Regions from separate parts of the Bradyrhizobium sp. CCGB01 genome, predicted to be linked through region 1. Evidence: riboswitches for the same ligand, from Rfam matches in the RefSeq annotation. Region 1 holds a riboswitch; each other region holds the start of a gene.
The links. Region 1 has a riboswitch for cobalamin ahead of metE (5-methyltetrahydropteroyltriglutamate--homocysteine S-methyltransferase). Riboswitches for the same ligand answer to the same signal wherever they lie in the genome.
Positions count from the first base shown of each region.

Region 1 (4,284 bases):
TTGGCATGATGCAGCGATAGGCGGACTAAGCAGAGACTGCCCTGCCTGTTTTGCGGGCAATCCATCCTGTAGACCCGCTAAGCGACCTTTGCCACAGGCTTCTTGGTCGCTGTTATGCGGGTTACGCTGCTCTGACCATCGATGCTGATGGGTATCTCGCCTGCGACTGTGGCGCGACGAACGACGCGATGCTGGTCGCCGTAATCATTCACCGCGTAATGTTGCGTGGCGCGATTGTCCCAGACCACTACATCACCTTCCTTCCAGCTCCAGCGCACAGTGTTTTCGGGCACAGTGATATGGGACTGAAACAGATCAAACAGCTTCTGACCGTCGTATTTTGGGATGCCAACAAAACGTTGTACTAGGGCGCCGAGCACCAGCGTGCGTTCGCCGGTCTCAGGGTGGACGCGCACGACAGGATGCTCCGTCTGATAGACCGTTTTCGTGAAGACTTCGTCCAAGTGCTTCTTATCGAGCTCGCTGGCGCGGGGCATTATTGCGTAGTCGAATGCATTGCTGTGGAAGGCCCAGAGCTTGTCCGCAAGCCGTTGCAGCGGCGGTGCCAGGTCGAGGTAAGCCGTGACGGCATTTGACCAGACTGTATCGCCACCGAAAGATGGCATCACAATGCCGCGCAGCACCGCTATCTTGGGGTAGGCATCGACGAACGTTCCATCCGTGTGCCACAGGTCGGCTCGGCTACCGGCGCGAGCCGAATCAAGCTCGATGATCGACGCTGTTCCATTAATGGCACCGCGCATCGGATGAGCCGCCAGACTTCCGAAACGAAGAGCAAAGCGCTCCTGTTCGGCGTCGTCGAGATGTCCTTGGTCGCGAAAGAAGACAACCTTGTGCTCGAGCAACAGCTCATTGATGGCGGCGATCGTTTGGTCGGGCAGATCGCCCGAGAGCTTGACCTTTCGAATTTCTGCGCCGATGCGCGCTGCGCGTTTGATGACGTCGGCGCGAGGAATGACACTATCCGAGACGATCATTGCATTCACAGCGGCACTCTCCAAATTGAGAGATCTGCGGTTCGATCGCCAGACCAAGCTACTCAGCTGGGATAGAACCTGTCGAACGCCACGTTGCGGACAGCATAGCGCCAATCCGTCAAAACCGAGTGACCCCGAGGAGCCGATTTATGCGCGCTTCGGGGTCTCGAAGAGGTGAGGTCTGGCCTGCGTGACGGTTTCTTATCTATTGATTGACCGAATCTGTCAGTTGGATCAATTGCTAACATTGGTAGTTGACTGAGGCATAGGCTTTACTACTCGCTGGCCAATTGATGCAGAAATTGCAGCTCCGTTCAGCGCCGAACGCGCAAAAAAACACCAGTCGGGTGGATAGAGGAATGAGAGAGGGCCCGTGAGATCGATCCTGATGGGAAGCTCAGCGCTAAAGAGCCGCAGTGCTAATCTCATGCGATCGGAAGTCCCAAGAGTAGAGTTGTTCGATCGGTGTTACCGTCCTCACAGCGTCGGAGGTCCAACACCATCGGCGACGCGATCATATGGCCTTCCCCCAGCGCTCCGGGGCGAACAAGGCTTAGGAAACACGTTACGGCGCAAGGTTAGCGTTTTTCGGCCAAGCTCGTCGGGCTGATGCAAGCGCAGAGGTTTACACCATTGATTGCCACGGACTTAAGAACCTCATACCTGCCAGCATGCCGCGGAAAAGGTGATCATGAGGTTGACGTAATCCTTAGGTTACAGATAATCGAAGGCGTCGAGGTTCTTCAGGTCTCGCCTGATCTGGAGCTAAGAGGGAAGCCGGTGCGCTCTGGATCCTTTCGGGATCGAAGTAATGCCGGCGCTGCCCCCGCAACTGTAAGCGGCGAGCCTGCATTCACACGTGTCACTGAAGCAGACGCTTCGGGAAGACCGGATGTAGGCGATGACCTGCGAGCCAGGAGACCTGCCCCGACAACATAATCGTCCACGGGCGGGGTGTCCGGTGGTACGCTAAAGCAGCAGGCGCTTCGCAGCCCTCCTGCCTGCGTCCGCCATGGCTGCCCCCCAAACAATGGGGTTAAAGCTATGTCTATTCTCTCACTTCCTGTCGCAACACTCGGCATGCCACGTATCGGGCCACGCCGCGAACTCAAGCAGGCACTCGAAGGCTTCTGGGCCGGTAAGATCAGCAACCAGCAGCTTCTTGAAACTGCAGCCGGTCTTCGTGTCGCAAATTGGGCGCGTCAGAACTCGCTTGGCGTCACCGTCATCCCGTCAAATGACTTTTCACTCTACGATCAGGTTCTCGACACGAGCGTCATGGTTGGTGCCATTCCGGAAGCGTATGGCTGGGACGGCGGTCCGGTTTCGCTGAAGACTTATTTCGCTATGGCGCGCGGCTCGCAAACCGAGGATCATGAAGCGAGTTGCAGCCACGCCGATGATGCCCGCCCCTCTGCCGCGCAGGAGATGACCAAGTGGTTCGATACGAACTATCACTACATGGTGCCCGAATTCCATCAAGGTCAGACCTTCAGGCTCTCCTCCCGAAAGCCGATCGAGGAATATGAGGAGGCGAAAGCCCTTGGCTATCAGACGCGTCCTGTTCTGGTAGGACCAGTCACCTTCCTGAAGCTTGGCAAGGGCGCCGATCTGACTTTTGATCCGATTTCGCTGCTCGATAGCCTCGTGCCGGTCTATGTTGAGGTACTCAAGGAACTAGCGAAACGCGGAGCCGAGTGGATTCAGCTTGATGAGCCGTGCCTTGTGATTGATCTTGACGAGACCACGCGGAATGCGCTCCAGCGCGCCTATAAGCGTCTCGCCGACGACGTACCTGGCATTAAGGTCATGGTTGCAACTTATTTCGGGGCGATCGGCGACAATCTGTCGACCGCTCTGGAGCTGCCTGTGGCCGGACTGCACGTCGATCTTGTTCGCGCTCCCCAACAATTGAATCAGATTGAATTCGGCGCCCGCGCGGACCTTATGATTTCGCTCGGCGTGATCGATGGTCGCAACGTGTGGCGTTCCAACCTGTCGGCGCTTGTGGACCGGCTCAAGCCCGTCGTTGCCAGGCTCGGCAAGGATCGCCTGCAGCTGGCGCCCTCCTGTTCGCTCATACACGTCCCCATCGACCTTGAGCTCGAGACCGAGCTCGATTTGGACGTGAAGAGCTGGCTTGCATTCTCGGTTCAGAAGATCGGGGAACTCGCGGCCTTGGCGAAAACGCTTGCGGGCGATGAGAATGTCGCCGCGCTTGCCGAATCAGACCTTGCGGCAACGGCTCGCCGAGTATCCTCAAAAATCCATGACACGGCCGTCGCGCAGCGGACGGCCGCGATTGGCGATGATATGCGCCGCCGCAATAGCGCGTTTGCGAGCCGGACCGAAATTCAGCGCAAGCGATTCGGCCTGCCCCTTTTCCCCACGACGACGATCGGATCATTCCCGCAGACGACCGAAGTTCGCAAGGCCCGCGCGGCCCATGCCAGTGGGAAGTTGACAGACGTACAGTATGAACACTTTCTGAAGAAGGAAACGGCTCACGCCGTCCACTGGCAGCAAGACATCGGGCTCGACGTGCTCGTCCACGGCGAGTTCGAGCGCAACGATATGGTCCAATATTTTGCTGAGCAGCTCTCCGGATTCGTGTTCACCAAGCACGGTTGGGTACAGTCTTACGGCTCTCGTTATGTTCGCCCTCCGATCCTGTTCGGTGACGTCTCCCGGCCGAAGCCGATGACCGTTCGGTGGTGGAGCTACGCGCAATCGTTGACCAAAAGGCCTATGAAGGCAATCCTTACGGGGCCCGTGACGGTCCTGAATTGGTCGTTCGTCCGTGACGACATTCCGCGCAGCGAGGCCTGCCGACAGATCGCGCTCGCGATCCGTGACGAAGTCGCCGACCTCGAAAAGGCCGGTGCAACCATGATCCAAATCGATGAGGCTGCGCTTCGCGAAGGTTTGCCGCTCCGCCGATCCGAGTGGAAGCCTTATCTGGACTGGGCAGTGGACAGCTTCCGCATATGCTCGTCCGGCGTCGTCGATGCAACGCAGATCCATACCCACATGTGCTATTCGGAGTTCAACGCCATCATCGACGCAATTGCCGCGATGGACGCGGATGTCATCTCGATCGAAACGTCCCGTTCTAAGATGGAGCTGCTTGATGCATTCACGGCGTTTAAATACCCGAACGACATCGGCCCCGGCGTCTATGACATCCACTCGCCTCGCGTTCCGGAAGCCAATGAGATGGGAGATCTGATCGCGCTGGCTCGCCGACGGCTGTCGGACTCACAGCTCTGGATCAATCCGGATTGCG
Region 1 is NZ_JANADK010000001.1:1,796,645-1,800,928, reverse strand. Features, by position in the region: gene NLM25_RS08145 (TauD/TfdA dioxygenase family protein) at 78-1,007, opposite strand; cobalamin riboswitch at 1,718-1,943, shown strand; gene metE (5-methyltetrahydropteroyltriglutamate--homocysteine S-methyltransferase) at 2,043-4,284, shown strand, end outside.

Region 2 (4,284 bases), 3.5 Mb from region 1:
GCGCCGGGTGATGACGATCATGTTCTGCGACATGAGCGGCTTCACCTCGATGAGCGAGGGCATGACCCCGCGCGGCCTCGTCAAGGTGATGAACCATTATTTCACGGTGATGTCCGCGCCGATCCGCAGCCATCGTGGCATCATCGACAAATATATCGGCGACGCCATCATGGCCTATTGGGGCCCTCCCTTCATCGAGGAGGACGAGCCCGCGCTGCTCGCCTGCTTCGCCGCCATCGACATGGCCGATCAGGTGCCTGCGCTGCAGAAGCAGTTGCCCGATCTGCTCGGCATCCGCGCCATGCCCGGTCCCTGCGACCTGCGCATCGGGATTGCCACCGGCGAGGTCCTGACCGGCAGCATCGGCTCGGAGCTGATGATGAGCTTCACCGTGATGGGCGACGCCGTGAACCTCGCCTCGCGGCTCGAGCTCGTCAACAAGGTCTACGGCACCCGCATCCTGGTCTCGCAGGCGACGGCGGACGCGATCGGCGCGGCCTGCGAGCTGCGCGAGATCGATCGCCTGGCGGTCGCCGGCCAGAGTGCGCCGCAACCCATCTTCGAGGTGATGAGCAAGGCGCATGGGCTCAGCGTTCCGCAGGAGAGCTTGCGCGCGCACTATGCCGAAGGCCTCGCCGCCTATCGCGCGCGGCGCTTCGACGATGCCCGGACCGCGTTCAATGCCGCACTGGAAACCGTCCCGGGCGATGGCCCCTCGCGCACGCTGCTCGCCCGTATCGCGCAGTTCGAGGCCGATCCGCCGGGCGTGGAATGGGACGGCGCCTGGCGGCTGGAGCAGAAATAGGTAGTCACATCCTCTCCCTGCGGCCCGCGCTGGCGAAAATTGATTCTACTCCATAACGATGTTCGCAGTGACGTATTTCCCGGGCTTAGGTTACGTGTCCTTGAGGCGTTTGACGGGGACACGCCAATGACAGAACTTGAGGACAGGCTGGAGCGGTTTGAGACTCTCACCGCCGAATGCGAGCTGATTGCCAAGCTCGCCACCGACAGCACCAAGCGCGAATTTTATTTGAAGCTCGGGGAGCAGTACCGCCAGCTGGCGGTCGATATGCGGTACGTGATCGCGGCCAGGGCCGCGGCCTGAGGCCGGCTGCAAGCCGTTCTTAATGTTTGGCGCGCATCCTCCTGGATGCGAGCGTCGCGATCCATGATTGCTCGCGGTGGGAATGCCGAGGTCCGTTGCGATGCAGCGTATCTCGCCGACGTCGCTTTGCCGCTCCTTACCAGGGCAATCCCATGCGCCTGCTTGCAGTCCTCATCTTCGCGCTCATGACGGCGGCCTGCAACCAGGAGCAGGACATCACCGGCTCGACGCCGGTCTGCGCGATGCGGAACTACAGCTCCTACAATCCCCGCGACATGAACCAGTGCGTGGCCGCCTGCAAGGCGTGCGACCACGGCAACACGGTCACCTGCACCACGTCATGCACCCTCAAGGGCGCCCACTGAGCGGCGGAGGTTCGGGAGCCGGGGCTGACGGTGCTCGGGCACCGGAACGATTCACAAGGGTTAATCATTGAAGGGATGGGCAGGACGCGGAGTCCTATGGAATGGGTATGCTCGATCCCGGTCGGTTCCTGGTGTCGTGCTCGCATTGCAATGCATGGCCGATGGCGGCCAACGTAAAGCGTGCGAGCTGGTCGGCGTCGCCGCACGAGGTCCGCTTCGTATGCCCGCGCTGCCGCCGCGAGGAGACCGCCATCATCTCCGCCTCGGGTGAACTGACCCCGATCCGGCGCATCGACGTCCCGCCGCGCGACGTCACCGCGGCCTGGGCGCAGGCCCAGCGGCCAAGAGGGCGGGCATAGCCCACCCGTCACAATAGGACAGGGCGGGCGTAGTCGGTTCTGCACAGGGCCCGGTGCCGTTTGGAACCCGGCCGACCGCCAGGCGTTTTAGCCCGACATCAAACGCATCAAGGTCCTGCGAATGATCAGCGAGCATTTCGACACCCGCACACGGATCAACATGAAGCTGGCGCTGGATCGGGTCTGCCGCAATCGCCCGGTCGGCGAGGACCATGACTTCCGCAGGTCCGTTGCCGAACACATCATCCGATGCGCGCTCACGGGCCGCACCGGCATCGGCCAGCTCGTCGATGCCGGCGAGCGGGCGATGATCAGGACGCGTCAGCAGCGGGAGCCGACCTGATTGCGCCAGGTCAACCTGCGCGCGGTGCTGCGACGATCATGCAATCAGCCGATTGACTCACCGCTCCAACGACCCGTAAATTGGATCCTGACGGTTCTCCTCACGGAGATCAAAAGGGAACGTTGTGCGGGATTGTCCCAACGCCGGGATATTCTCAATGCAGCGGCTGCCCCCGCAACTGTAAGCGGTGAATCTTTCGTCATATGCCACTGGGAATCTCGGTCCTGGGAAGGCGACGTAAGGTAACGACCCGCGAGCCAGGAGACCTGCCGTCAGCCGTGGTCACACGCGAAGATGTCGGTCGGGGAGTACAGACATTAGCTTCACCGGAGCAATCGATCGCTCCGTGAAACCTCGTTCGCTGTGACGTGCCACTGACGTCATACCGAGGTTACAAGAGTGTCCCGTATTGTCTCTGCCGCCAGGCGCCTCAGCGCCGGCCTCTTCACGTCTGTTTTCCTGTACTCGTTCAATCCTTCCGCCGCGTTCGCCCAACAATCGGCATCGCCCAATCTGCTGCCCCCGGTCGAAGTCGGGCCATCCGAGCGTACGGCTCGGCCACCGGCCGTACGACATACGTCTGACAAGCCCGAGCGCGGGCGCGTCGTTCGAGCGCTGAGACCAGTGCCGCCGGTATCGCCCCCCGTTGCCGGTATATCCGCGGCCAATCTGTTTCCAACCGTCGTTGTCAGTCCAACTGGCATTGTCACTCCGACCAATCTGGTCGCGAGCTCGGTGACCGTCCTGACCGCCAGGGATATGGAGCGCGATCAGCGCCGCACAGCGTCCGATGCGCTCAGCGCCGTTCCCGGGCTCAACCTCGTCCAGACCGGCGGACCGGGCGGACAGACGTCGGTCTTCATGCGCGGAACGAACTCCAATCACACCAAGGTCCTGATCGACGGTATCGACGTCAGTGATCCCGGCAATCCGAACCGATCGTTCGACTTCGGCCAGTTGTTGACCTCCGACATTCAGCAGATCGAAGTCCTGCGCGGCCCGCAGGGCGGTCTCTACGGCGCGGATGCGCTGGGGGGCGTGATTTCCTTCGTGACCAAAAAGGGTGATGGTCCCGCCCGCGCGACCGGCTCGGTCGAGGGAGGCTCGTTCGGGACGTTCAATCAGACGGCAGGTCTGAGCGGGTCACAGGACCACTTCAACTATGCCTTCAACGTCGCGCATTTTCGCGCAAGCGACGTGCCGGTGACGCCTGTCGAACTGCTGCCGCCGGGCCAGAAGGCGATCGGCAATTCTTACGACAACATGACTTATTCGACCAAGCTCGGTGCCGATGTCAGCGAAAGCCTGACGCTCAATGGCGTCGCGCGCTACACCGACGCCACGCTGCGCTTCACGGGAGACACGTTTGATCCCGTGACACTTGCCAGCTTTCCCGCCGCCGCGCAAAGCACGCAGACCGTGCATCAGCTGTTCACGCGCGGCGAGGCGGTCTGGTCCATTCTCGACGACCGGATGAAGAGCTATTTCGGCGTCAACTACACCAACCACTGGAACCACAACATTTCGCCGGGCGATGCGATGCCGACCATCACCACCGGCGATCGTGTCAAATACGATTGGCACACCACCACACGGCTCGCGCCCAACAACAATGTCATCATCGGCGCCGAGCATGAGACCGAAACGCTGCAAACGGCGACGGTCTCCGCCCAGAACGTCAACAAGGCAGGATATATGGAGTTGCAGTCCCAGTTCGTGGACCGCGTCTTCTTCACGGCCAACGTCCGGCAGGACGACAACGAGCGGTTCGGCGAGCACCCGACCTTTCGCCTGACGTCAGCCGTGATCGTGCCGGTCACGGACACGAAGTTCAGGGGAAGCTACGGCACGGGATTCAAGGCGCCAACGCTCAACCAGCTTTACGTCAGCTTTCCTGCGTTCTTCTTCTTTGCGAATCCCAACCTCAAACCCGAGGAAAGCGTTGGATATGACGCAGGCTTCGAGCAGCCCTTGTTCAACGATCGCATTCGCTTCGGGTCGACCTACTTCCGCAACAACATCACGGACCTGATCCAGAGCACGTTCGATCCAGTGACATTCACGAGCACCAACACGAATATCGGCAGGGCCATCACGGAAGGCACGGAA
Region 2 is NZ_JANADK010000001.1:5,321,885-5,326,168, reverse strand. Features, by position in the region: gene NLM25_RS24580 (adenylate/guanylate cyclase domain-containing protein) at 1-805, shown strand, start outside; gene NLM25_RS24575 (hypothetical protein) at 932-1,108, shown strand; gene NLM25_RS24570 (hypothetical protein) at 1,261-1,473, shown strand; gene NLM25_RS24565 (hypothetical protein) at 1,575-1,832, shown strand; gene NLM25_RS24560 (hypothetical protein) at 1,954-2,175, shown strand; cobalamin riboswitch at 2,250-2,464, shown strand; gene NLM25_RS24555 (TonB-dependent receptor plug domain-containing protein) at 2,575-4,284, shown strand, end outside.
Region 2: another riboswitch for cobalamin. It lies ahead of NLM25_RS24555 (TonB-dependent receptor plug domain-containing protein); the one in region 1 lies ahead of metE (5-methyltetrahydropteroyltriglutamate--homocysteine S-methyltransferase).

Region 3 (4,284 bases), 1.5 Mb from region 1:
GGTGCGCAACACGCCGTCCGGCGAGAAGCGCGTGCGCGACAGCTCGATGTCCTCGAAGCGGATGCCGCCGATCAGTGCGAAGGTCGAGGTCAGCTTGAGCCGGTCCTCGAACGCGAGCGAGGCGGAGTTGAGGTGCGTGTAGATCTTCTCGTCGCTGCGTGGCCCGTAAAGCCCGCGGTCCGGATTGATCAGGTCGACCGTGTCCGAGAAGAACAGCGTGTCCTGCGAGACGTTGAACTGCGAGCTGCTCGCCATGACGGTGGCGACGAAACGGTTGTCCATCCCACTGAAGTTGGAATTGACGGTGAGGTCGGTGATGTTGCCGTAGAGCCGCTGCGCGTGGTCCAGCGCCAGCCGCTCGCGATAGACGTTGTTCGGCCCGGAATCGTCGAACGAATTGATCTCGTTGTTGAACCAGTGCCGGTGCGCGTCGTAGCCGTAGACCTGGCTCCGCAGCGAGATGTTGTTGGTGATGTCCCACTGGAAGCCGCTGCGCAGCCAGAGCTCGCTGGCGCCGCTGTGATTGTCGAGCACGTTGTAGGTGGTGGTCAGCGTGCGCGCGTCCACGGTGACGGGGTTGAGCGTCCCGGTGTGGCCGTTGAGATAGTAGTTGGTCCACCGGCCCGAGACGATGCCCGATGTCGGCACGATGCCCGGCGCATTCGCGGGCACCAGCGGCGTGCCCCAGTAGAAACGGTCCTTGTCCTGTCTGTATTCGGCCGCGCCCCAGATCTTCAGGCTCTCGTTGACGCGGTAGTTCAGCTGTCCCGAGACGTTGCTGAGCTTCGCATAGGTGTCGTCGATAAAGCTCTTGTCGTTGGAATGGCTGATGTCGAAGCGGTAGTCGAGGCCGTTGACGAGCGTGCTGCCGCCCGATCCGTATCCGGCGCGATAGCCGTTGAAGGAGTCGTAGGACGCGAACGCGTCGTTGACGACATTCCCGGTGTGCGGCGCCTTGGTCACGTAGTTGACGGCGCCGCCGGTCGCGCCAAGGCCGGCGATCAGCGAGTCAGGCCCCTTGATGATCTCCACCTGCTGCAGATTGGCGGTGTCCATGGGGCGGCCGGTCATGGTCGACGGCCCGATCGAAATGCCGTTGTAGAGGGTGGAAATCTGGTCGCCGGAAAAGCCGCGCATCGAGAAGATGGCGGGTGCGCCGGGCGCATCGCCGCCGGTCACGCCGACCGCCGCCTTGGCCGCGTCAGTGGTGGTCCTGATGCCGAGGAGCCGCATGGTCTGCTGGTCGATGACCTCGACGGTCGCCGGCGTTTCCCGTGCCGTGATCCCTAGCCGGGAGCCGACCTCGGTGACGACAGCCGTGTTGAGCGGCGTCTGCACCTGATCGCTCGGAGACTGGGGTGCCGGAACGGCGACGGCTGAGGCGGCGCGATTGCGCCCCGTGGCCCGGCGCGCGGTCCGCGACCTCTGATTGCCGGGGCTGACAGCAGGAGCCGGCCTGGGTGTGGCCGGAGAGACGGTCACCGGGTCGATCTCGCGGGAGGCGTTATCGCGGGCCGCGGCCTGCGCCACCGCGACGGAGGACAGCGATGTCGAGAGCAGCAGGGCGAGCACGGCAGGCATGGCCTGCGAGACGCCGATCCGGACACGCCAATACGCCGGCGCAATGCCGGAATCGAAATGAAGATTTTGCACAACAACGCTCTGCGGCGACGCAAACAGACCGTCACCGCGGTTGCCTTAGTCATCTGCCTTCGCCCCAGGCGGCAGATGCACCGGCTACTTCAAGACATCGGGGCACCCCGCCCAATGCGTTCGCGCGTGACTCATGGCTGGCAGCAGGTTTCCTGGCTCGCGGGTCATCGCCTTCGACCGCCTTCCCAGAGGCCCAAGCGGGGCTCCAGTGGTTCGTTTGGTCGTCGGCTATCCGCCTACAGTTGCGGGGGCAGCCGCGGAATTGCCCACCGACGTGGACGCACCGCATTCCCTTAAGTAGTCCTTGCGGACACTACCGATCACGAAACTGGCATCCGGCGATGACCCCGTCAACATCCGCCGGGCCTCTTCGGCTGGCTGGTGCTTCGATGGTGGCCTTGTGTTGCTGTTTTGCCCGAGCTGTCGCCTGGTCGCAGCTCCAGCGCCCGGCCACTTCCGGTCTACGCGGGTGAGCCGTCGCTGTCAGGAAGGCGCCTGTGCGCCGCAACCGGTCTACCTCCGCTTGTCCGCGGCCCCGGACTCGCCTTCGACAGCCTTCATTTGAATGATGACGAGATAGTTGAACGCGACCACTCTTCGTCAAAAGGTCTGAATGAGGTCGGGAGAGATGAGCACTTGTCCAGCATGCGGCAATGCATCAACTGCCAAATTGTTCGAAGTGACCGCAGATCAGGCCTCTCGATCCTTCGTCAATCCGCGCCAGTATCCGGATCGCTTTCGAAAATTAACACGCCACCTGTCGGTTCTCTGGGGGCGCGACACCTGCGATATCCGCAAATGCGCAGATTGCGGATTCGGTTTTGCAGATCCCTTCGTCGCGGGGGGCGCGGAGTTTTATAACCTGGCCGCGCCGCACCCTTCCTATCCAGCCATGAAATGGGAGTATGCAAGGACAATCGAGGAACTGAACGGCCTCGGCACCGCCGGAAAAACTGCGATCGATGTGGGGGCGGGGTTCGGGTATTTTCTCGATCGCATCAGGGACAAATTCTTTCACGCGTCCGATATTTACGCGGTCGACTACAACGAAACGGCGCAACAGGCATTGCGATCGAAAGGCTACAAGACCTTTTCGGTCGACTTTCGAGAGGAGGGCTTCGCCCCCATGAAGGAGGGCTTCGACATCATCTTCATGTTTCAGGTGTTCGAGCACATGGACCGGGTAGATGACGTCTTCGCCCGATTGAAGTACCTCCTCAAGGCGCAGGGCTCTGTCTTCATCGCCGTGCCAAACGAAATCCGAACGAACTACATGGAGTGCCATGGGTCGCTCATAGACATGCCGCCGAACCACATTGGCCGCTGGACGAAGGAGGCGTTTGATGCCGTATGCCGGCGACATGGCCTGCGATTGACCATCTGCGAGCGGGAGCCATTCAACCTCCTGAAGTTCCTCAAGGAGGACATCGTAGACAGCTTTTTGCGAAGGGCCGAGAAGCCGGGCAGCGTCTGCGAGTTCGTGCGCGGCCTGCCGCGGGGCAGGGCGCAGCGGATCGGGCAAGCTGTGCTTGCACTTGCGCTTTCACCAACACGTTGGCCGGCATGGGCCTACGCGCTCAGGCACTCATCGACGCTGGGGAGCGCGCTCTGGGTGATGATCGACAAAGGCCTGTGACGCTAGCGCGCTGGCGTGCGAACGAGACTGTCGACGATGCCGGAGCCCTCGGCGACGAGGTCCTGACCGCTCATCCAGATATCGCGGCCCGAGATTTTCCTGCGCATGCTGGCAAGCCAGACGGCGTTGACGCCGCGAATGCCGATATCGTTACGGAAGAAATCGTCGGTGGCTTGGGTCTCGATGATCTTGACGGTCTGCGAGAGGAGGGCTTTCTCGGCATCGCCGAGCTCCTTTCGCTTCATGTTTTCCTCTGCGCTGCTGGTCAAGCTGGCCTGGTGAAACATGAAGTAGGAGTCGGGATCGGCCATGCGCGTCGTGCCGGCGAGAAAAATCGGAACGCACATCGAAGCGCAGACACCGGCTTTCTGGACGAGCGTATCGATCGCGCGATCACGCGCACGGATCGCGGCGACGACCTTGCGCCCATGCTGGATCGAGCCGCCCGGCGAGTTCAGGATGAGGACGAGCCGGCGCCGATCGTCCTTGTAACGATCGAGGGCAGCGGCGATACGTTCGCTCATCGGCTCCTGCACGGGCCCGCTCCAGCCGAACACGATGCGGTCCTGCTCTTCGCTGATGGACAAGGTCTGCCGCGAGGCCACGTCTCCGGAGCCGGAGGACGGCTGGAAAAAGATCCAATAGAGCAAGGCGCAGCAGGCGCCACCGAGAATGATGAACCGCGACACGGCCTACCTGCTCAATCCTGACATGGCGTGACCTGCGGAGTGCCGCGAATAAATCCCGGGATGCTCTTGGCGGACATCACGGACTGAACGAATTCGCCGCTCTCCAGAACAGGAACATCCCGAGCATGGTGAACAGGGCCAGTATTCCCGCCGAGAGGATGAACGACAGCGTACGGTTCCGGAGCTTCGTTTCCGCCGCGTAGAAGATCGAGACCGCGTTGCGGTCGATCGTCGAGCGCACCGGCGCGAGAGCCTCTCCGCCGCCGCTCGCAAAAAACATCAGGAAACGATGGGTGCTGGGCGGAT
Region 3 is NZ_JANADK010000001.1:3,309,698-3,313,981, forward strand. Features, by position in the region: gene NLM25_RS15125 (TonB-dependent receptor domain-containing protein) at 1-1,581, opposite strand, end outside; cobalamin riboswitch at 1,778-1,986, opposite strand; gene NLM25_RS15130 (methyltransferase domain-containing protein) at 2,333-3,289, shown strand; gene NLM25_RS15135 (ATP-dependent Clp protease proteolytic subunit) at 3,292-3,978, opposite strand; gene NLM25_RS15140 (hypothetical protein) at 4,055-4,284, opposite strand, start outside.
Region 3: another riboswitch for cobalamin. It lies ahead of NLM25_RS15125 (TonB-dependent receptor domain-containing protein); the one in region 1 lies ahead of metE (5-methyltetrahydropteroyltriglutamate--homocysteine S-methyltransferase).